Linked DNA regions of Hahella chejuensis KCTC 2396. The protein of the gene in region 2 interacts with the protein of the main gene of each other region in a pairwise test. Links are inferred from orthologs where the notes say so. Each region holds a gene or a part of one and is shown on either strand. Other genes may lie near its edges.

The links.
Region 1: the proteins of groL (region 2) and aceE interact in binary tests that used the Escherichia coli proteins (3 or more experiments, as listed by UniProt). The link is inferred for Hahella chejuensis KCTC 2396 from one-to-one orthologs.
Region 3: the proteins of groL (region 2) and HCH_RS23865 interact in binary tests that used the Escherichia coli proteins (3 or more experiments, as listed by UniProt). The link is inferred for Hahella chejuensis KCTC 2396 from one-to-one orthologs.

What each region holds. Positions count from the first base shown.
Region 1 is NC_007645.1:1,284,869-1,290,789, reverse strand. The notes cover bases 2,673-5,921. They hold aceE (pyruvate dehydrogenase (acetyl-transferring), homodimeric type), read right to left. Parts: upstream 5,528-5,921; coding sequence 2,873-5,527; downstream 2,673-2,872. Other genes in these bases: pdhR (pyruvate dehydrogenase complex transcriptional repressor PdhR), read right to left, coding at 5,679-5,921; aceF (dihydrolipoyllysine-residue acetyltransferase), read right to left, coding at 2,673-2,857. Outside these bases: HCH_RS05730 (transporter substrate-binding domain-containing protein), read left to right, coding at 1-185; HCH_RS05725 (tetratricopeptide repeat protein), read right to left, coding at 189-902; more of aceF, read right to left, coding at 1,223-2,672. UniProt on the Escherichia coli protein: Component of the pyruvate dehydrogenase (PDH) complex, that catalyzes the overall conversion of pyruvate to acetyl-CoA and CO(2).
Region 2 is NC_007645.1:4,733,433-4,741,738, forward strand. Bases 3,070-6,031 are described here. They hold groL (chaperonin GroEL), read right to left. Parts: upstream 5,395-6,031; coding sequence 3,745-5,394; downstream 3,070-3,744. Other genes in these bases: gspN (type II secretion system protein N), read right to left, coding at 3,070-3,366; groES (co-chaperone GroES), read right to left, coding at 5,448-5,738; HCH_RS20695 (FxsA family protein), read right to left, coding at 5,897-6,031. Outside these bases: type II secretion system secretin GspD, read right to left, coding at 1-1,710; HCH_RS20675 (type II secretion system protein N), read right to left, coding at 1,774-2,610; more of gspN, read right to left, coding at 2,617-3,069; more of HCH_RS20695, read right to left, coding at 6,032-6,415; HCH_RS20700 (SDR family oxidoreductase), read left to right, coding at 6,731-7,492; HCH_RS20705 (MGMT family protein), read left to right, coding at 7,592-7,912; HCH_RS20710 (AmpG family muropeptide MFS transporter), read right to left, coding at 7,935-8,306.
Region 3 is NC_007645.1:5,451,078-5,456,707, reverse strand. What follows is about bases 1-2,958. They hold HCH_RS23865 (ATP-binding cassette domain-containing protein), read left to right. Parts: upstream 1-1,038; coding sequence 1,039-1,878; downstream 1,879-2,958. Other genes in these bases: mlaD (outer membrane lipid asymmetry maintenance protein MlaD), read left to right, coding at 2,631-2,958; mlaE (lipid asymmetry maintenance ABC transporter permease subunit MlaE), read left to right, coding at 1,850-2,629; HCH_RS23870 (KpsF/GutQ family sugar-phosphate isomerase), read right to left, coding at 1-728. In the rest of the region: more of mlaD, read left to right, coding at 2,959-3,080; HCH_RS23850 (MlaC/ttg2D family ABC transporter substrate-binding protein), read left to right, coding at 3,162-3,815; HCH_RS23845 (STAS domain-containing protein), read left to right, coding at 3,815-4,147; HCH_RS23840 (BolA family protein), read left to right, coding at 4,284-4,526; murA (UDP-N-acetylglucosamine 1-carboxyvinyltransferase), read left to right, coding at 4,553-5,630. UniProt on the Escherichia coli protein: Part of the ABC transporter complex MlaFEDB, which is involved in a phospholipid transport pathway that maintains lipid asymmetry in the outer membrane by retrograde trafficking of phospholipids from the outer membrane to the inner membrane.

The DNA.
Region 1 (5,921 bases), 3.5 Mb from region 2 along the record:
TTTATATGGGAGCGATTGCACAGGCTCGCTTACAGGAGCGCACCATCATTGATCTGCAGAATCCCTTGCTACCTGCTGATACGCCTTTGAATAACCCAAGATTATGGTACGCCAACCCATTGCCGCGCAACGATTCGGGTAATGCGGCAAGCGCTGGCAGCGCTGACGCTAACGACGGGAACTGATTTTTACTGAGCGCCAATCCCTTTATCTTTACGCCACTCATTGGCGAGCGCTTCTGCTTTGGAGATCTCTTCCTGAGACATCTTTGAACCCAGGAAAGAAACGAACTGAATGGCGCGGGGAAACTTCTTCTCAGCGCTCAACATAGCCCAGCGCAACGCCTCCACCATGTTTTTATCAGTGCCTTCGCCAGTGGCGTAGGAGTACGCCAGATTAAACTGGCCGAATACGTTGTTCTGTTCGGCGGAGCTGCGGTACAGCTCAAACGCCTTACTCAAATTTTTCTCCACGCCCTCGCCTTTGGCGTATCGCAAAGCCAGGTTGTACTGCGCAGTGGCGTTGCCGGAGCCAGCGGCTTTGGAGAACCACTTTACCGCCTCTTTATAGTCCTGAGGCACGCCGCGCCCCTGATTATAGAGCTGCGCCAAGTTGTTCTGCGCTGAGGGGTGTCCCTGCTCCGCGGCGGCTTTATACCATTCCGCCGCCTTCTCCAGATTTGCTTCCGTACCGCGACCTTTCTCGTACATCATCGCCAGCAGGAATTGAGCGTCAGGGTGCTTTTGGTTCGCCAACACCTGCAGACCATCGAACGCTTTATCCATGTCGTTCTTTTTAATAGCCTCAGCCACTTCCGTCATAGTAACGGCGAACGCCGCCTGAGTGGAAAGCAGTACGACAGCAAGCGCTGTGGTGATTAGCTTAAAGATTCGTCTGACCATGTCTTATCCCCGGGAAACGACCTAGTCACTCTTGCCTCGTCGACAACAATGCAAAGTGACGCAATTTTATACTTCTTGTTCGATAACGCCCAACGCTACGCCAGCCCTAGTCCACCTTAATATAGACGCGCACAGCCGACGATCAGAAAAAACTAGCAAAGCCGTTTCGCCAGAACAAGCGAAATTCCGTACAGACCTTAAAGCTGTGATGGATTGCTCAATGAAAAGTAAAGGGAAGAGGCCCGCAGTAGAAAGACAATGGGGGAATGCAGAAAGGCCGGGATATCCCGGCCTTTTTTACTCAGTTGGCGTTATAACGATTACAGCAACAACTTACGGATGTCGCCCAGCAGTTCACCCAGCAAAGAGGTGAAACGCGCAGCGTCGGCGCCGTTAATGGCGCGGTGGTCGTAGGATAAGCTCAACGGCAGCATCAAACGGGGAACAAAGCCGCCGTTCTCATATACTGGCTTCATCTGCGCTTTGGACACGCCCAGAATCGCCACTTCAGGCGTATTCACGATAGGCGTGAACGCTGTGCCGCCCAAACTGCCCAGGCTGGAGATAGTGAAGCAGCCGCCCTGCATTTCGTTTGGCTTGAGCTTACGATCTTTGGCCTTGGCCGCCATATCCGCACACTCCTGCGCCAGTTCCCACAGACTCTTCTTGTTGACGTCGCGGATAACCGGCACCACCAGGCCTGCGGGGGTGTCCACCGCCACGCCGATGTTGATGTAATGCTTCTGAATGACTTCTTTCTTATCCATATCCAACGACACGTTGAACTGCGGATAAGTTTCCAGCGCATAGGCGCACGCCTTCAGCAGGAAGGGCAGCGGCGTCAGCTTGACGCCTTTCTTCTCCCCAGCCGCCTTCTGCGCCTTGCGGAAGTCCTCCAAATCGGTGATGTCCGCATCGTCAAACTGCGTGACATGAGGAACCACCAACCAGTTGCGCGCCATATTATCAGCGGTCACCTGATGGATCTTGCTCATCGGCAGACGATCAATCTGTCCGAATTGCGAGAAGTCAGGCAGTTTCACCGTCGGCAAGCCAACGCCAGAGCTGACTACGCCGCCAGCAGCGCCAGCCTTAAGCTGCTGCATTCCGTTCTTGACGAAGGTCTGCAGGTCCTGCTTCAGGATACGGCCTTTCGGACCAGAGCCTTTGACCATGGCCAGGTCAACGCCGAACTCACGCGCCAAACGACGCACAGCAGGACCAGCATGCACTTTGCCGGACGTCGCTGGAGCGGACTCTTGCTGCGCCGGCGCACTGACGGGCGCTGAAGCTGGAGCCGCTTTAGCTGGCTCCGCAGACGCCTTGGAAGGCGCAGGGGCTTGCTCAGCCGGAGCCGCCGCAGGTGCGGCGCCCTCTACCTCGATTTCCGCAATGGCGTCGCCTTCGCTGACCGAGTCATTGGCTTTGATCAGCAACTTCTTGATAACGCCGGCGAAAGGCGATGGCACTTCCATCGTCGCCTTATCTGATTCCAGCACCAGAATAGAGTCGTCGACCTTAACGGTGTCGCCTTCCTTCACGGAAATTTCGATAACCGTTACGCCTTCGGCGCCGCCGATATCCGGCACAGGAATCGTCTGTACGCCGCCGGATGCGGCTGGAGCCGCCGCAGGCGCAGCCGGCTCGGGTTCTTGCGCCGGGGCCGGGGCTGATTTCTCTTCCTGCGCCGGCGCTGGCTCAGATGCTTCCGCAGCGCCTTCGCCCGCCATCAAAAGAATCAGATCGCCTTCGGATACTTTATCTCCCACCTTGATCTTCAACTCGGCGATTTTACCCGCCTGAGGAGAAGGGATATCCATAGTGGCCTTATCGGATTCCAGGACAATCAGTGAATCTTCCGCATTCACCTCGTCGCCGGGCTTCACGCAGACCTCAATAACCTCAACATCGGATGCTCCGCCGATGTCAGGAACTTTGACTTCGATATTACTCACGTCAGTCTCCTTCTATCAGGCGTAGATTGGGTTCGGTTTGTTAGGATCAATGCCGTATTTGCGGATCGCTTCAGTCACCACAGAACGTTCGATCTTGTCTTCGCGAGCCAGACAATCCAGCGCAGCCACCGCAACGTAGTAACGGTCGACTTCGAAATGACGTCTCAGCTTCTCGCGAGTGTCGCTGCGGCCAAACCCGTCTGTACCCAGCACGTGTACGGTCTGCTGCGGAATGAACTGACGCACCTGATCGGCGAACAGACGCATGTAATCGGTAGAAGCGATCACCGGACCTTCGCGATCTTTCAGACACTGCTTCACGTAGCTCTCGCGACGCGGCTCTTCTGGATGCAGCATGTTCCAGCGACGGACGTGATGGCCTTCGCGAGCCAGCTCGGTGAAGCTGGTGACGGACCAGATGTCGCTGTCGATGCTGAAATCGTCTTTCAGCAGTTTCGCCGCTGCGCGCACTTCGTTGAAGATAGCGCCGCAACCCAGCAACTGAACGCGCGCCTTGCCGTCTTTCGCGCCTTCTTCGAACAGGTACATCCCTTTCAGGATGCCTTCTTCGGCGCCTTCGGGCATGGCGGGATGCTCATAGTTCTCGTTCATCAGCGTCAGGTAGTAGTAGACGTTTTCGTTTTCGCCATACATACGACGCAGACCGTCGCGAACGATAACCGCAACTTCGTAACCGTAAGTCGGATCATAGGAAACGCAGTTCGGGATAGTCGCTGAAATAATGTGGCTGTGGCCATCCTGATGCTGCAAACCTTCCCCGTTCAGCGTAGTGCGGCCAGCGGTGCCGCCCAACAGGAAGCCGCGCGCGCGCATATCGCCAGCCGCCCAGGCCAAGTCGCCAACGCGCTGGAAGCCGAACATGGAGTAGTAAATGTAGAACGGGATCAACGGGTAATCGTTAGTGCTGTAGGATGTCGCCGCAGCAATCCACGCGGACATGGCGCCCGCCTCGTTGATGCCTTCCTCAAGGATCTGACCTTGCTTGTCTTCCTTGTAGTACATGATCTGATTGCGATCATTCGGCACATACTTCTGACCTTCGGAAGTATAAATACCCAACTGACGGAACATGCCCTCCATACCGAAGGTACGGGCTTCGTCAGGGACGATCGGAACAACGCGACCGCCGATCTGCTTGTCCTTGACCAAGGCATTGAGCACGCGCACAAACGCCATGGTGGTGGAGATTTCGCGACCGTCGCTGCCTTTCAATACTGCGTCGAATGCATCCAGCCCTGGAATCTGCAGCGGCTGGCAGTCTTTGCGGCGCTTGGGCAGGAAGCCGCCCAGGCTTTCACGCATTTTCTTCATGTACAGCGCTTCAGGAGAATCCGGCGCCGGACGGTAGTAAGGCAGGTTCTCGATCTCGTCGTCGGAGATCGGCACGCCGAAACGATCGCGGAATTTCTTAACTGTCTCCATATCCAGTTTCTTCAACTGGTGCGTGGTGTTCTGGGCTTCGCCCTGCTCGCCGAAACCATAACCCTTCACGGTATGCGCCAGAATAACAGTCGGCTGACCTTTGTGGTTCACCGCATTATGATAGGCGGCATACACTTTGTAGGGGTCGTGACCGCCGCGGTTGAGCTTGTAAATGTCCTCGTCGGACATGTTCTCAACCATTTTCTGCAGTTCCGGGTACTTACCAAAGAAGTGCTTACGAGTGTAAGCGCCGCCATTGGATTTGAAGTTCTGCATTTCGCCGTCGACCGCTTCGTCCATACGCTTCTGCATAAGACCGTGGTCGTCTTTTTCGAACAGAGGGTCCCACAGGCGTCCCCAGACGACTTTCAATACGTTCCAGCCCGCGCCGCGGAAGATGCCTTCCAGTTCCTGGATAATCTTGCCGTTGCCGCGCACCGGTCCGTCCAGGCGCTGCAGGTTACAGTTGATGACGAAGATCAGGTTGTCCAGCTTTTCACGGCCGGCCAAACCGATGGCCCCCAGAGTTTCAGGCTCGTCGCACTCGCCGTCGCCAACGAAACACCACACTTTGCGGCCTTCCATATTGGTCAGCTCACGGCTGTGCAGGTACTTCATCACGTGCGCCTGGTAGATCGCCTGAATCGGGCCCAGACCCATAGATACCGTCGGGAACTGCCAGTAATCAGGCATCAGCCATGGGTGCGGATAAGAGGACAGACCGTTACCGTCAACTTCGCTGCGGTAGTTGTCCATCTGCTCTTCAGAGAAGCGGCCTTCCAGGAAAGAACGGGCGTATACGCCAGGGGAAGTGTGACCCTGGAAGTAGATCAAATCGCCTTCGCGCTTGTCGTCGCCAGCGTGGAAGAAATAGTTGAAGCCCACATCGTACAGAGTGGCGATGGAAGAGAACGAGGACAAGTGTCCGCCCAACTCGCCAGGCTTCTTGTTCGCACGCAGCACCATCGCCAGAGCGTTCCAGCGCACCAATGAACGAATGCGGCGCTCCATGAACAGGTCGCCAGGCATACGCGCTTCTTTAGTATGCGGAATAGTGTTGCGATAGGGTGTCGTAATGGAATAAGGCAATTGCGTCCCGTCGCGCGTCGCCCGCTCCGCCAACCGTGTCAGCAGGTAGGTTGCACGCTCGACGCCTTCGGCATCCAGGACGGATTCCATTGAATCCAACCACTCCTGGGTTTCAATAGGATCGGCATCATCATGCATAGAGGTTACTCCTGTAGAGCTAGATTGATTGTAATTGTGTTACCGGACGCGCCGACGCCTTGTGAGCGCCAACGCACCATAAAAAATGTTCCGGAGTCCCCATCGACCCACATCTGGATCTTTTAAAAAGTAGTCGCGCGGCAGGATTTTTTTATTCATCCAGATTTTGCAGGCGCCGCAGGGAGCGCATGTTTCTGGAATCGGCCTTGCCTTTTTCCAATACGATTTCTTCCACATAAGCGAGATGCTCGTGAGCCGCGGCTCGCGCGGCGTTCGGATCTCTCGCCAGTACGGCTTCTTTCAGGCGAAAGTGTTGCTCTTTTATTTTCAGCCGCATCGCCTCTTCTTCGTAGAGGTAATGTAGGTTGCTAACAATATTCTGTTTCAACAAGGT
Region 2 (8,306 bases):
GCCCAGTAAAGGAATGTCGCCTAACAGCGGCACTTTGGCCTCCGATAGCTTGTAGTTTTCGCTCATCAGACCACCCAGTACGATGGTTTCAGCATTGTCCGCCAGAACGGAAGTTTTGATCTGACGCTTATTGGTGATGATGTCAGAGGCGCTTTCGTTGGATGGCGCAATAGAGGACGACTCCTGCTCAATTTCCAATCTGACCAAATCGCCATCACTGATGCTCGGCGTGACACGCAGCGTCAAACCAACATCCTGACGCTCGATAGTCGTGAACGGATTGCTGGTGCCGTCTGTGCCAGTGCCAGTCTGCCCTGTGCGGAATGGTACGTTCTGACCAACGATAATTTCGGACTGCAGATTGTCCATAGTGATAATGCTGGGGGTGGACAGCAGATTCGCCTGTCCGCTGGTGCCCAGCGCTTGAATTAATGCGCCCCAACCTTTGCGGCCTTCGGCTTCGCCAATCGCTACGGCTGCGATATCGCCGCCAATGCTTGGCGTAGAGTTGCTGGCGATCGCCGCTAATATAGCGGAGGCGGAAATACCCACGTTAGTGAAGTTAGTGACGGTCGCAGGACCAGACTTGCCAGTCAGATCTCCCGCCGCCATCTGCACGCCAAGCTGACGACTCAAGCCATCGCTGATCTCGACAATCGCCGCCTCAATCAATACTTGCGCACGACGCACGTCCAGCTGCTGAACGATAGCCTCTATTTCTTTCATCATGGAAGGTTCTGCGCGCACTACCAGCGCGTTCAATCCCTCATCAGGATAGATGCTGACTTTGCCGCCGCCAGGAGCCGCTGCCGCCCCTTCGCCTTTCGCAGGCGCAATCTCGCCCATCAGTCCTTTCAACAGCTCAGCCAGCGCTTCAGCGTCAGCGTGACGCAAATTGATAACTTTGGTCGTGCCGCTCACCGCCGCCGGCTGGTCCAGCTTGGCGATAAGAAGGCGCATTTTGTCGCGGAAGTTCTCGTCGCCTTTCAGGATCAGACGGTTGCTACGCTCGTCGGCGACAACGCTGAACTTGTTGGCGGGTCCTTTTGGCGCTCCCTTACCCAGCTCGGAAGGAGCCAGCTCTTCCAGCAGTTTCACCATGTCGCCTACCCAGGCGTCTTTCAGCTGAATGACTTCGAGTTGGTAGTTGGAAGGGCTGTCGAGCTCACTCACGATGCGCTCAATACGGGCGATGTTATTGACGTGGTCACTGATAATCAGACCATTGGCGGCGGCGACCCCGGCAAGGTGTCCATACTTGGCCACCATCGGACGTAGAATCGGCACCAGCTCAAGGGCGTTGGCGTTCTTGACCTGTATGACCCGGGTCACCAACTGCTCCTGCGGCACCGTCTTAAAAATCGAGGTGTTCTCCGCGGTCTGCTTGGCCTCGTTCTGCTGCACAATTTTGATGATTCCCTCGGAAGGAATCGCCGCGAAACCATGTACATTCAACACGGAAAGAAACATTTCGTAGACTTCATCACGCCCCATGGCGGCGTTCGACACCACTGTAACTTTGCCTTTCACCCTGGGGTCGACGACAAAGCTGTAGCCGGTGATGTCGGCGATTTGAGTAATGAAGGCGCGAATATCGGCGTCTTTAAGGTTGACCTTCCATGTCTGATCTTCGGCCCCCGCCACGCCGGAGAAAAAACCCGCAATCAACAACCAGGCAAATGTAAAGGCTCTAAAATGTTTCATGTCCATTCAACAATCTTTTTTTGATTTTCATTACTTTGAGGAAGTCGCTTAGCGCAGCGGGTAACTGGCTCAGCGTAATGGGTAACTGATAGTGAAAGTCGCCCCATCCCGTTCTATTTCCACCTCCAGCATGCCGCTTTCATACAGCTGCTGAATCATCTGTTTATCCTGCTCGATGTTGCCGAGGGTATGACCATTCACAGAGCGAATCACATCCCCTTTCTGCAGGTTCATGGCGCCCAACATAGGGTTATTGCCATCATACTGGTAGCCGGACGCTCCATCGCCGCTACTCACTGGCGCCAGACCCACCGAAGCCAGGGCTCCTCGCGGATCTTCCTCCAGTCTTTTCTGAGCGACGCTGACGAACTCTTCGGGAGAGTCAATTCCGCCGCTGTTTTTGGGTCTCGCCACCTGTTCGATAGCGCTGCCCGCAACGGTGACGGATTCGTCAAACGCCAACTTCTCCAAGGCGCCATTTCGGCTGATCAGCACATGATCAGGAAACACTGCCGACAATTTGGCTCCGCCGGGCAGCATTTCATTAATACGATAATATTCGGCCGATTTTCCCTTTTCCGCAATGATAGCGCCGGACCCACCCTCTTCACCGCCGACTACGACCCCATACAGATCCAGCCTTAACGCAGTGATTGGCGCGTCCACTTGGCTCAACGCCTTTTTGGCGGACGCATCTTCCGCCTTGCCGAATAAATTCCACGCAGGATAGTTAGCCTGCGTCGCCTGATTCTTGTTTGCATTCGCCACGCCGCCGACCGGCATGACGATAATGTCCGGGGTTCCCACCCAAACGCCCCAGGTCACCCTTGCGGCTTGCCACGCCAGCGTCACGACTATGGCGAGCAAGAGCACCCAGGTTATCTTAGTAATATGGCCTGTCAACATGGGTCGTTAAAGTATCCGTTGCTGTACCCGGAAAACAATGTCGTCAGGATTCGCCTGTTTACTCCAGGGCGCGCCCGCCAGGTCCAACAACCGTTTGCGAATTTGTATCTTCGCCGTGCCGTCCCGCGTTACCTGAGCGCTCATAACGGGTTTGTTTTCCGTGCTATCCAGTACTTCCAGGTGAATTTCCTCACCCTCCTGTTTAATCAGCCCCTGCAACGGAGGCATCGTGGCGGTCTTATTTTCCCGGCCCATCGGATAGGTAACCGGCCCGCCCGCCCACTGCGCTCGCCCTGAAGCTCGCACAGGAAGACCCGTATTGGTGTCCAGCGTCACATCCAAGCCACTGATCTTCAGCTCTCCGCTCAGATTCAGACGATGGCGGCGCAACGCCGGCGCCAGCGCCGCCAGATCCAGAGAACCGTCAGCAAGCACCCGGACCTGATCGAATCCATCCAGAGCGGCTTTGGCGTCTATATCGATTTTGTTAGCGCGAAAGTTCAGCGCCAGAGCATCGCCCATCAGCAGAAGGCCGGATGGATACACATCCCAGTCCAGCACGCCAGTGGCCCAAGAATGAGAAATCAGAGCTTTGCCTTCCCAAAGCGTGCCCTGCAGCTTCTGCACCCGCACGGGAAGTTGGTTGGCGGGAACGCCGGCCTGACGCCAAACAAACTCCACGGGCACGAGCAACACCAACCCCGCCAGATAGGTCAGGCCGCCAATAATAACCAATCCCACAATTTTTTTTATCACTTCTTTGGCCTACAACCTTCCCAATCAACCACTGAACATATGCATACGCGCAATGGACTACATTCTAATTGTTGAACCGACAAACCCTACTACGCCAAGCCTCGGCGGCCATTGTCGCTGGCCGGGCTCCGCCTCCGGGAGGTTTAAGACAACTGTCGCGAACAGCAGAATTCTTTTATCTTCGCCTCAAAATACAGGCTATAAATTTTTACATGGTAACAAAAGCATAGCAGTGTTTTCTAAAGAATATTTGCAACATTGGCAACGAGTTTGAGGTTAAACATTCTTAATAGACCTCTCCAGCCGCTCCAGGCTCTTCGCGCCATAAAAAAACCCGGCCGAAGCCGGGTTTTTCCGCGGGTGCGTTATGGGGGATGATTACATCATGCCGCCCATGCCACCCATTCCTCCCATGCCGCCCATGTCTGGCATGCCGCCTTTCTTGTCGTCTTCAGGCAGGTCGGAAACCATACACTCGGTAGTGATCATCAGACCAGCAATGGACGCAGCGGATTGCAGTGCGGTGCGGGTAACTTTCGCAGGGTCCAGAATACCCATTTCCAGCATGTCGCCGTATGCTTCAGTGCCAGCATTGTAACCGAACGCGCCTTCGCCCTGACGGACTTTGTCCACAACTACGGAAGGCTCGCCGCCAGCGTTGGCGACGATCTGACGCAGAGGCGCTTCCATCGCGCGACGCAGCAGATTGATGCCCACGTCTTGGTCAGCGTTGTCGCCAGCCAAGTCAGAAACGGCCTGCAGCGCGCGCACCAGTGCGACGCCACCACCAGGCACAACGCCCTCTTCAACCGCAGCGCGAGTTGAGTGCAGCGCGTCTTCAACGCGGGCTTTCTTCTCTTTCATTTCCACTTCAGTCGCTGCGCCAACTTTGATAACGGCTACGCCGCCAGCCAGTTTAGCGACGCGCTCTTGCAGCTTCTCACGGTCGTAATCGGAAGAAGTTTCTTCGATTTGACGACGGATTTGCGCAACGCGCGCTTCGATATCGCTCTTAGCGCCAGCGCCATCGATGATAGTGGTGTTTTCTTTGGTGACTACAACGCGCTTGGCAGTGCCCAGGTCATCCAGAGTAGCGCCTTCCAGGTTCAGGCCTACTTCTTCAGAGATTACGGTGCCGCCGGTCAGGATAGCGATATCCTGCAGCATTTCTTTACGACGATCGCCGAAGCCAGGCGCTTTAACCGCCGCAACTTTTACGATGCCGCGCATGTTGTTAACAACCAGAGTCGCCAGCGCTTCGCCTTCCAGATCTTCAGAGATCACCAGCAGAGGTTTGGAGGACTTGGCTACTGCTTCCAGTACAGGCAGCATTTCGCGGATGTTGGAGATCTTCTTGTCAACCAGCAGGATGAAAGGATCTTCCAGTTCAGCGCTCATGCTGTCCTGGTTGTTTACGAAGTAGGCGGACAGGTAGCCACGGTCGAACTGCATACCTTCAACCACGTCCAGCTCGTCTTCCAGACCACTGCCTTCTTCAACAGTGATAACGCCTTCCTTACCCACTTTTTCCATGGCTTCAGCAATGATATTGCCGATGCGCTCGTCGCTGTTGGCGGAGATAGTGCCAACCTGGGCGATGGACTTGGAGTCTTCGCAAGGACGGGAGATGTTCTTGATTTCTTTGACCGCAGCGATAACGGCTTTGTCGATGCCGCGCTTCAGGTCCATTGGGTTCATGCCCGCTGCGACAGACTTCAAGCCTTCGTTCAGGATCGCCTGAGCCAGTACAGTTGCAGTGGTGGTGCCGTCACCCGCTTCATCGTTGGTTTTGGAAGCAACTTCCTTCACCATTTGCGCGCCCATGTTTTCGAACTTGTCTTTCAGTTCGATTTCTTTAGCTACGGACACACCGTCTTTAGTGACCGTAGGCGCGCCGAAGGACTTGTCCAGAACCACGTTGCGGCCTTTCGGACCCAAAGTGACTTTAACTGCGTCGGCCAGGGTGTTAACGCCCGCCACCATGCGCTTACGCGCGGAATCGCCAAATTTAACGTCTTTAGCTGCCATAACAAAATCCCATTACTTGTTAGTTGATGACAAAAGTCTTTAGTTTCGGAGGGTTAGCCTTCGATAACGCCGAAGATGTCGCTCTCGCTCATGATCAACAGCTCTTCGCCATCAATCTTAACGGTGCTGCCGGCATACTGGCCGAAAACCACCTTGTCACCGACTTTGACCGCCAACGGACGGACATCGCCATTATCCAAAATACGGCCTTCGCCCACAGCCAGTACTTCACCCTGTGAAGGCTTTTCTGCCGCATTGCCGGGCAACACGATACCACCGGCAGTTTTGGTTTCTTCTTCCTTACGGCGCACGACAACACGTTCGTGTAACGGACGAATTTTCATTTCGTTTTTTCTCCCAGTTAGAACATTTAACTAGCTGACTTTTTGGTTTTAAACAGCAGCCGGACATCCGGGTTGGACCAGGAACGCCGAGTGCTTAAATTGTGGAGGTTTAAATGGGGCCCGGGGCGAGGATTTCAACACCCCGGCTATAATTTTTTTTAATTTTTTTCCGAGTCCTCTCGGGTGTACTCGCCTTCAATCACTTTATCCCCGCCAGCGCCTTGGCGTGGGCCGCCAGAGGGGTCTCCGCGGAAGGGACCGTCCCGTTCAGCGGTCGCCGAATAGGTCGTTTGACTATAACTGCTTCTTACTACTCGCGCACTACGCAGCAACGCCCCGCCAATACGGCCGATCAGCAACTTGCGCGTCAGCGGCGTCAACAGAACGAATCCCATGAAATCGGTCAAAAACCCTGGCGTCACCAGCATGGCGCCGCCGATCAACAGCGCAACGCCTTCCAGCATTTCTCCCGCCGGCAGCTCACCCGCCTGCATTTTCGCCTGCAGGCTGCTGAGGAGAGAAAATCCCTGCCGTCGCAGCATGGTCACACCGATAATCCCGGTGACGATAAAAATCGATACAGTAGGCCAGAAGCCAATGGCGCCGCCGACTTCTATGATCAGATAAATCTCAATGAGCGCAATAATGGGGATAAGAAAAGGTATTCTGCTTAGCATGATTCCGTCGTTACATCAGCCAGTGTTATGCAGGTGGAAATCGGTTCCTGGACCGTTTGGTGGTCGGCGAAATTACTGCCATAATACTGGCTTTACGAGCGCCTCCCGGCGCAGCCGCAAACCCTAGAACACCATATAATTCAATATAGTAAGCGGTAATTCAGCGTGGAGGAGTCCCGCCCCTGGCGGTCCGCTCCTCTCTATGAAGCGTATGTATCTTCACCTGTCGTTACTATAGATGGAGTTGTTTATTTCTATTTCAACGCGACGGACAAAGATTATTGTTTTTTCACTATCGAGAGAGTGGGACAAGTTATGCAATTGAAAGATTCTGTGGTTGTGATTACCGGTGGCGGCCAGGGCCTGGGCCGCGCCATGGCGCTGTATCTCGCCGAAAAAGGCGCCCGTCTGGCGCTGATTGATCTGTCTGAAGAGAAGCTGCAGGAAAGCGTCGCCAAGTGCGAGGAATTGGGCGCAGAAGCCAGGTACTACCTGTGCAACGTCGCCAAAGAGGCGGAGGTTGAGAGCGTTTTTTCCAAAATCGCCGAAGACTTTGGCGGCGTCGACGCCCTGATCAACAACGCCGGCATTTTGCGCGACGGCATGTTGATTAAATACAAAGACGGACAGGTCACCCATCGCATGAGTCTGGAGCAGTGGCAATCCGTCATCGACGTCAACCTGACTGGCGTTTTTCTGTGCGGTCGCGAAGCCGCCGCCAAGATGCTGGAAAGCGGCCGCAAGGGCTGCATCATCAATATTTCCAGTATTTCCCGCGCCGGTAATATCGGCCAGACCAACTACTCCGCCGCCAAAGCCGGCGTCGTGGGCATGAGCGTAAGCTGGGCGAAGGAGCTGGCGCGCTTCGGCATTCGTTGTATGGCGATTGCGCCCGGCTTTATCGAAACCGAAATGACCGGCTCCATGAAGCCTGAAGCGTTGGAGATGATGACCAAGCAGATTCCTTTGCGCCGTATGGGTCAGCCTAATGAGATAGCGCAAACCGTATGCTTCATCCTGGAAAACGACTACCTTTCCGGTCGCGTCATCGAAGTGGACGGGGCGCTGCGTATCTAGCAAAAAAGGGGCTTCGGCCCCTTGCTTATTCACCTCACCGTGAAGCAGAACTCCGCTTCTTTTCGCTAACAGTTCCACTGAACAATCAGCGTCGCGATTATGTCTGAACTCAGTCAACAGGAAAAACTGCAAGCTATCTGGTTCGTTGTCAGCCAGATTCCTCCTGGAAAAGTGGCGACCTACGGACAAGTCGCCATTCTGGCGGGATTGCCAGGCCTGTCCCGCTATGTGGGGTACGCCATGAAGCAACTTCCGGAGGGCTCCAGCATTCCCTGGCACAGAGTCATCAACAGTCAGGGGAAAATCTCTTTTCCACCGAAATCGAAGGCTTTTTTCCGCCAGCAAAGCGTATTGACGCATGAAGGCATCGAAGTTCACAACGGGCGTATTGCCCTTAAGCGCTTTCAGTGGGCGCCCTGACCTGAGCCGGCCGCCCTCCCCTTTATTTCAAAACCGCTTCCAGACGCACTCTCAAGAAGGTCAGAAAGATCAGGCTCGGCGTAATCATCAGCGTGGTGATGATAAAAAACATCACCCAGTCGCCATCGAGACTATCCACCAATGCACCGCTGTATGACGCGAGCAAGGTCCGTCCCAAGGTCCCGAGGGACGCCATCAGCGCATACTGCGCCGCCGTGAAGGCGCGGTTGCACATGACGGACAAAAACGCCACAAAGGCGACGGTGGACCAGGCGGAGGTAAAGCCGTCCACCACCACCGCCGACACCAGCATGGGCACGCTCGGCCCCACCATCGCCAGCGCTGCGAACATCAGGTTGGAGGCGGCCATGGCGATACCGCCGATCATCAGGCC
Region 3 (5,630 bases), 720 kb from region 2 along the record:
TCGTCTTCGTCGACGATACACGTCATGCCAAGGCCTTTCTGTGACATTTGTAAGAGCGACTCACTCAAGGATGCGCCACTTCTGACGACAGGGACTGCATCTCCAGAGTGCATTATGTCGGATATTTTCAGCAATAGCCTGCGACCCAGAGCGCCGCCGGGATGAGAGAATGCGAAGTCTTCCGCTGTAAAACCGCGCGCTTCCAGTAGCGCAATTGCCAGCGCGTCTCCCAACACCAGGCAAACTGTGGTGCTGGATGTAGGGGCGAGCCCAAGCGGGCATGCCTCTGTGGCGACGCTCGCGTCAATATTGGCTTCTGCAATCTGGGAAAGAGTAGAGTCCGGCTTGCCGGTCATGCTGACTAATGGGACTCCCATTCTTTTCAAAAGTGGAAGTATAGTGACAATTTCCGCAGTGTTGCCTGAGTTGGAAATCGCCAATACGACATCGTTGGGAGTCACCATGCCGAGGTCGCCGTGGCTCGCTTCACCAGGGTGGAGGAAAAACGAGGGTGTGCCCGTGGAAGCCAGCGTAGCGGCGATTTTATTGCCTATATGCCCTGACTTGCCCATTCCTGTGACCACCACGCGCCCTTTGCAGTTCAGCATAAGGTCGCAAGCCTTAATAAAAGCGTCGTCTATCCGGCTGCTTAGCGCTTGGACCGCCTGAACTTCCATTTCTATGGTGCGTCTTGCGGCCTTTATGTACTCATGGTCGTGATGGCTCATTAATCTGGCGTTCCTGATGACTTTAACAGTGGCGGATATCCCGTCGCGGTAATGTTTCTTCGCCGCCGTGCTTAAACAATCTTGCGAAGAAATGGCGTTTGGCGAGGCTTGCGTATTATACGACGCTCGAGGGTTGCTGCAACTTGCCGGGAAAGATGTGGGCAGTTAAAACATCTTCTGATATATTCCGCAGCTGTTTAGGCTATTTTTGGCAGCAACGTCTAAGCCGCCGTAAGGTTATGTTTTTAGGATACTTAATGCTTCCAGGAAGGGGGCGTTTACGCAGGCTGGGCGATTAAGGTGATTTTAGATGACGCAAAACCCCTCCAATTACGTGGAAGTCAGGGGGCTTACCTTCGCCAGAGGCGACAGGCTTATCTTCGATAATGTAGACATCGATATACCCAAAGGCAAGGTCACCACGATTATGGGGCCCAGCGGTACGGGTAAGACCACTCTACTCAAATTAATCGGCGGCCAACTGAAACCCGACAAAGGCGACATTTGGGTGAATGGCTTTAATGTGCCGAAGCTGAAGCGCAAAGAGTTATATGAGTTGCGCGAACGTATGGGGATGCTGTTTCAATCCGGCGCCCTCTTTTCGGATCTCACTGTCTTTGAGAACGTCGCATTCCCCTTGCGGATTCATACACAACTTCCAGAAGCGATGATCAGGGATCTGGTATTAATGAAGCTGCACGCAGTGGGACTGCGTGGCGCGCGTGATTTGACGCCAAACGAATTGTCAGGAGGTATGGCTCGCCGCGTGGCTTTGGCGCGCGCTATTTCGATGGACCCGGAAATGGTGATGTATGATGAGCCGTTCACTGGCCAGGACCCAATTGCTATGGGGGTTATTGTCCAGTTGATCCGCTTGCTCAATGATGCTTTGGGGCTGACCAGCGTGGTGGTGTCTCATGATATTCAGGAGTCAATGAGTATCACGGACCATCTGTGCATTGTCGCCGATGGCAAGGTGATGGGGCAGGGCAGTCCACAAGAATTGCGCTCCAGCGGGAATGCCTTCGTCAAGCAGTTCCTCAATGGTTTACCGGACGGGCCGGTGCCTTTCCACTTTCCCGCGACAGACTATGCGGAGGACTTGTTACGAGGAGACCAGGATGCTGGATTTTCTACAAAGGCTTGGTAGAAACGGCCTGCTTTCGCTTGGTGCGCTAGGTCGGGCGGGAATCTTCTTGGTTGGGTCGCTACTGGGCGCTCCACGGATGAAAGGGTTTCCGCTCCTACTCAAGCAGCTTTACTCCGTTGGCGTTCTCTCACTTGTAATTATTGTCGTTAGCGGGCTGTTTATAGGTATGGTGCTTGGTCTACAGGGTTACAATATTCTGGTGGACTACGGTTCAGAGCAGGCCATAGGCCAGATGATCGCCTTAACCCTGGTTCGTGAATTAGGGCCGGTTGTGACTGCGCTGTTATTCGCTGGTCGCGCCGGCTCTGCGCTGACTGCGGAAATCGGGTTAATGAAGGCGACTGAGCAGTTGTCCAGCCTGGAGATGATGGGGGTCGATCCATTGCGGCAGATTATTGCGCCGCGGCTTCTTGCCGGATTTATCGCGATGCCGATGTTGGCCATGATATTTAGCGTGGTGGGCGTCTGGGGCGGTAAAATGGTTGGGGTGGAATGGCTTGGCGTCTATGAAGGGTCCTTTTGGAGCAATATGCAGGCGTCCGTGGACTTTTCCGATGACATTCTTAACGGGATTATCAAAAGTATAGTGTTCGGCGTCGTATGCACGTGGATCGCCGTGTTTCAGGGGTATGATTCTGTCCCGACTTCGGAAGGCATCAGTTCCGCAACCACCAAAACAGTGGTGTACTCGTCGTTAGCTGTATTGGGATTGGATTTTATTTTGACCGCCGTAATGTTTGGAGATTTTTAATATGCGGATTCGTACGCTGGAGATATCTGTAGGGGCGTTCATTGTCGCCGGCATTGGGGCGTTGTTTTTATTGGCGCTCGAAGTGAGCGGGCTGTCTCTGAGCCCGACGCAGGATACCTATAAATTGTATGCGGAATTTACTGATGTGGGCGGGTTAAGAGTGCGGGGTAAAGTGTCCTTGTCCGGCGTCACGATTGGGCGCGTCAACAGCATCTCTTTGGACCCCAAGTCATCCAAGGCTGTCGTGGAGATGGATATTGATGCGGATGTGAACTATCTAAGCGCGGACAGTGTCGCAGTCATCAGCACTGCCGGTCTCCTGGGAGAGAAGTACATTAATGTCTCCATTGGTGGGGACGAGGAAGCCCTGAAGGACGGAGACTTCTTTTATAGCACGCAGGGTGCGCTGAATTTAGAGAAGCTGATAAGCGATTTTGCAACAAGTCAGTAGATCGCTGTATTTCTGAATTCAGAAAGAAGTTGTGAATTTTGGTTAGTACTGGTCAGTCAAAGAAATAGTTAGGCAATTAACATGATGTTAACAGTGAAGAATATTGGGCGCGTGTTCGCAGTCATGGCGATGGCGGCGTTCGCAGTTGCTGCGCAGGCCAACGCGCAGCAAGACGTTTTTGGCGTGGTGCAGGACAGCACCAAAATGCTGGTTTTCAAACTACAGTCAGAAAAGCAGACTTATTACGATAATCCGCAAAAATTCTACGGCGTGATGGAAGATGCGCTTGAAGATGTGGTTGATTTTGAGCGCATCGCCGCGCGAGTGATGGGACGTTATCGCAGAGAAGCGAGTGATGAGCTTAAAGAGAAGTTTGTTGGGGTATTTAAAAAGAGTTTATTTGATGCTTACGGCAAGGCGCTGGTGGAAAGTGGCGAATTTAAAGTCAACGTATTGACGGCAACCATTAATCCACGGGACGAAGGGCGCGCAAGTGTGGATTTGGAAGTGATTTCTGCGTCTGGCAACAAGTATCCGGTTATCTACTCAATGTACAAAAATCGCGACAGTAAATGGTTGCTGGAGAATGTCATCGTTAATGGCGTGAATATCGGGCTTGCTTTCAAGGATCGCTTCGAGCAGCAGGTTAGCGTGCACAATGGCGATATCACCAAAGTCGTAGATGGCTGGTCCAGTCGGATCGAAGAGGATGAACTGACTGGCGAGGCGAAGTAATGTCGGCGAGATTGACCTGCGCTAAGGATGCGCAATCCAAAGAGATGGCGCTCAGTATTTCGGGGATCGTTGATCTCTCTAATGTGGCTGACTTGTTGGCCGAAGGCGAAAAGGCGGTGCAAGCTGCGGATGCGACCTCCCCACTGCGCATTGATGTCTCTCTCGTCGAAAATGCGCAAAGTGTGCTGATATCATTGCTGCTGCGCCTGGTTGCGGCGGCGGAAGCAAAAGGCCTGAATGTCAGCGTTTCGGGTTTGACCGGTAAAATGTTCGATATTGCGCGGGTTAGCGGAGTAGAGACTGTTTTGCCATTGGCGGATGAGGCAGTCTAGCTAAATAAATATCCCTTCAAAAAAACAATTTGCGGCGGTCGCTGCAAATTGTTTCCAATCCATAACTTGGGCCTGGCTCCTGCTTGGGGTAAAATGCTTCGTTTAGTTCAGCTAACGAATAACGAGGAGTGGGCGCATGCAACCCGAAGCATTGCAAGAAATTTTGCAAGAAAAGCTGTCCGACTGTGAAGTCCGTGTGGAAGGCGATGGCTATCATTATCAGGTTGTTGCCGTCGGCGAACGTTTCGCCGGCCTTTCTCCCGTCAAAAAGCAGCAAACGGTGTACAGCTGCATTCATGATCTGATCGCTGATGGCACAGTGCACGCTGTTTCCATCAAAACCTACACTCCCGATGAGTGGGCCGCCGCGAATAAATAATTCGTTTTCCAACCCAGGTAAGTTTAATGGACAAATTATTGATCGGCGGTAGCAAACCGCTTAATGGGGAGATCCGCATCTCCGGTGCGAAAAACTCCGCATTACCAATTCTTGCTGCAACGCTGTTGGCGGATGAACCCGTCACTATCGGCAACCTGCCGCACCTTAATGACATCACCACCATGATTGAGCTGTTGGGCCGCATGGGCGTAGAGCTGATGATCGACGAAAAAATGTGTGTGGAAGTGCACGCCAATACTATCAAGCATCTGACTGCGCCCTATGAGCTGGTGAAGACCATGCGGGCCTCCATTCTGGTGCTGGGACCGATGCTGGCCCACTTTGGCGAGGCGGAAGTCTCTTTGCCCGGCGGTTGCGCTATCGGAAGCAGGCCTGTTGATCTTCATATTCGCGGCCTTGAAGCCATGGGCGCGGATATTTTAGTCGAAGGCGGCTATATCAAAGCGAAAGTCAATGGCCGCTTGAAAGGCGCGCACATCTACATGGATACCGTGACGGTGACCGGCACGGAGAACCTTTTGATGGCGGCGACGCTGGCGGATGGTAAGACAGTGATTGAGAACGCCGCTCGTGAGCCTGAGGTCATTGATCTTGCCGAATGCCTGATTGCAATGGGCGCGGATATACGTGGTCATGGCTCCTCAACTATCGAAATTAACGGTGTGCCGCGTCTGCATGGTTGCCGCTACAACGTACTGCCGGACCGAGTCGAGACCGGGACTTATTTGGTCGCCGCCGCAGCGACCCGTGGCCGAGTCAGAGTGAAAGACACCCGCGAAGACATTTTGGAAGCGGTTCTGTTGAAACTGGATGAAGCTGGCGCACATATCAGCACTGGTCCGGACTGGATTGAGCTGGATATGAAAGGCGCTAGACCGAAAGCGGTGAGCCTGCGCACAGCTCCTTATCCTGCTTTTCCAACTGACATGCAGGCGCAGTTCGTCGCCATGAACACAGTGGCGGAAGGTACGGGCGCTATTGTTGAAACCGTATTTGAAAACCGCTTCATGCACGTGCAGGAGCTGCGCCGCATGGGCGCGAAGATCAAACTGGAAGGCAACACTGCGATTGTGGAAGGTGTAG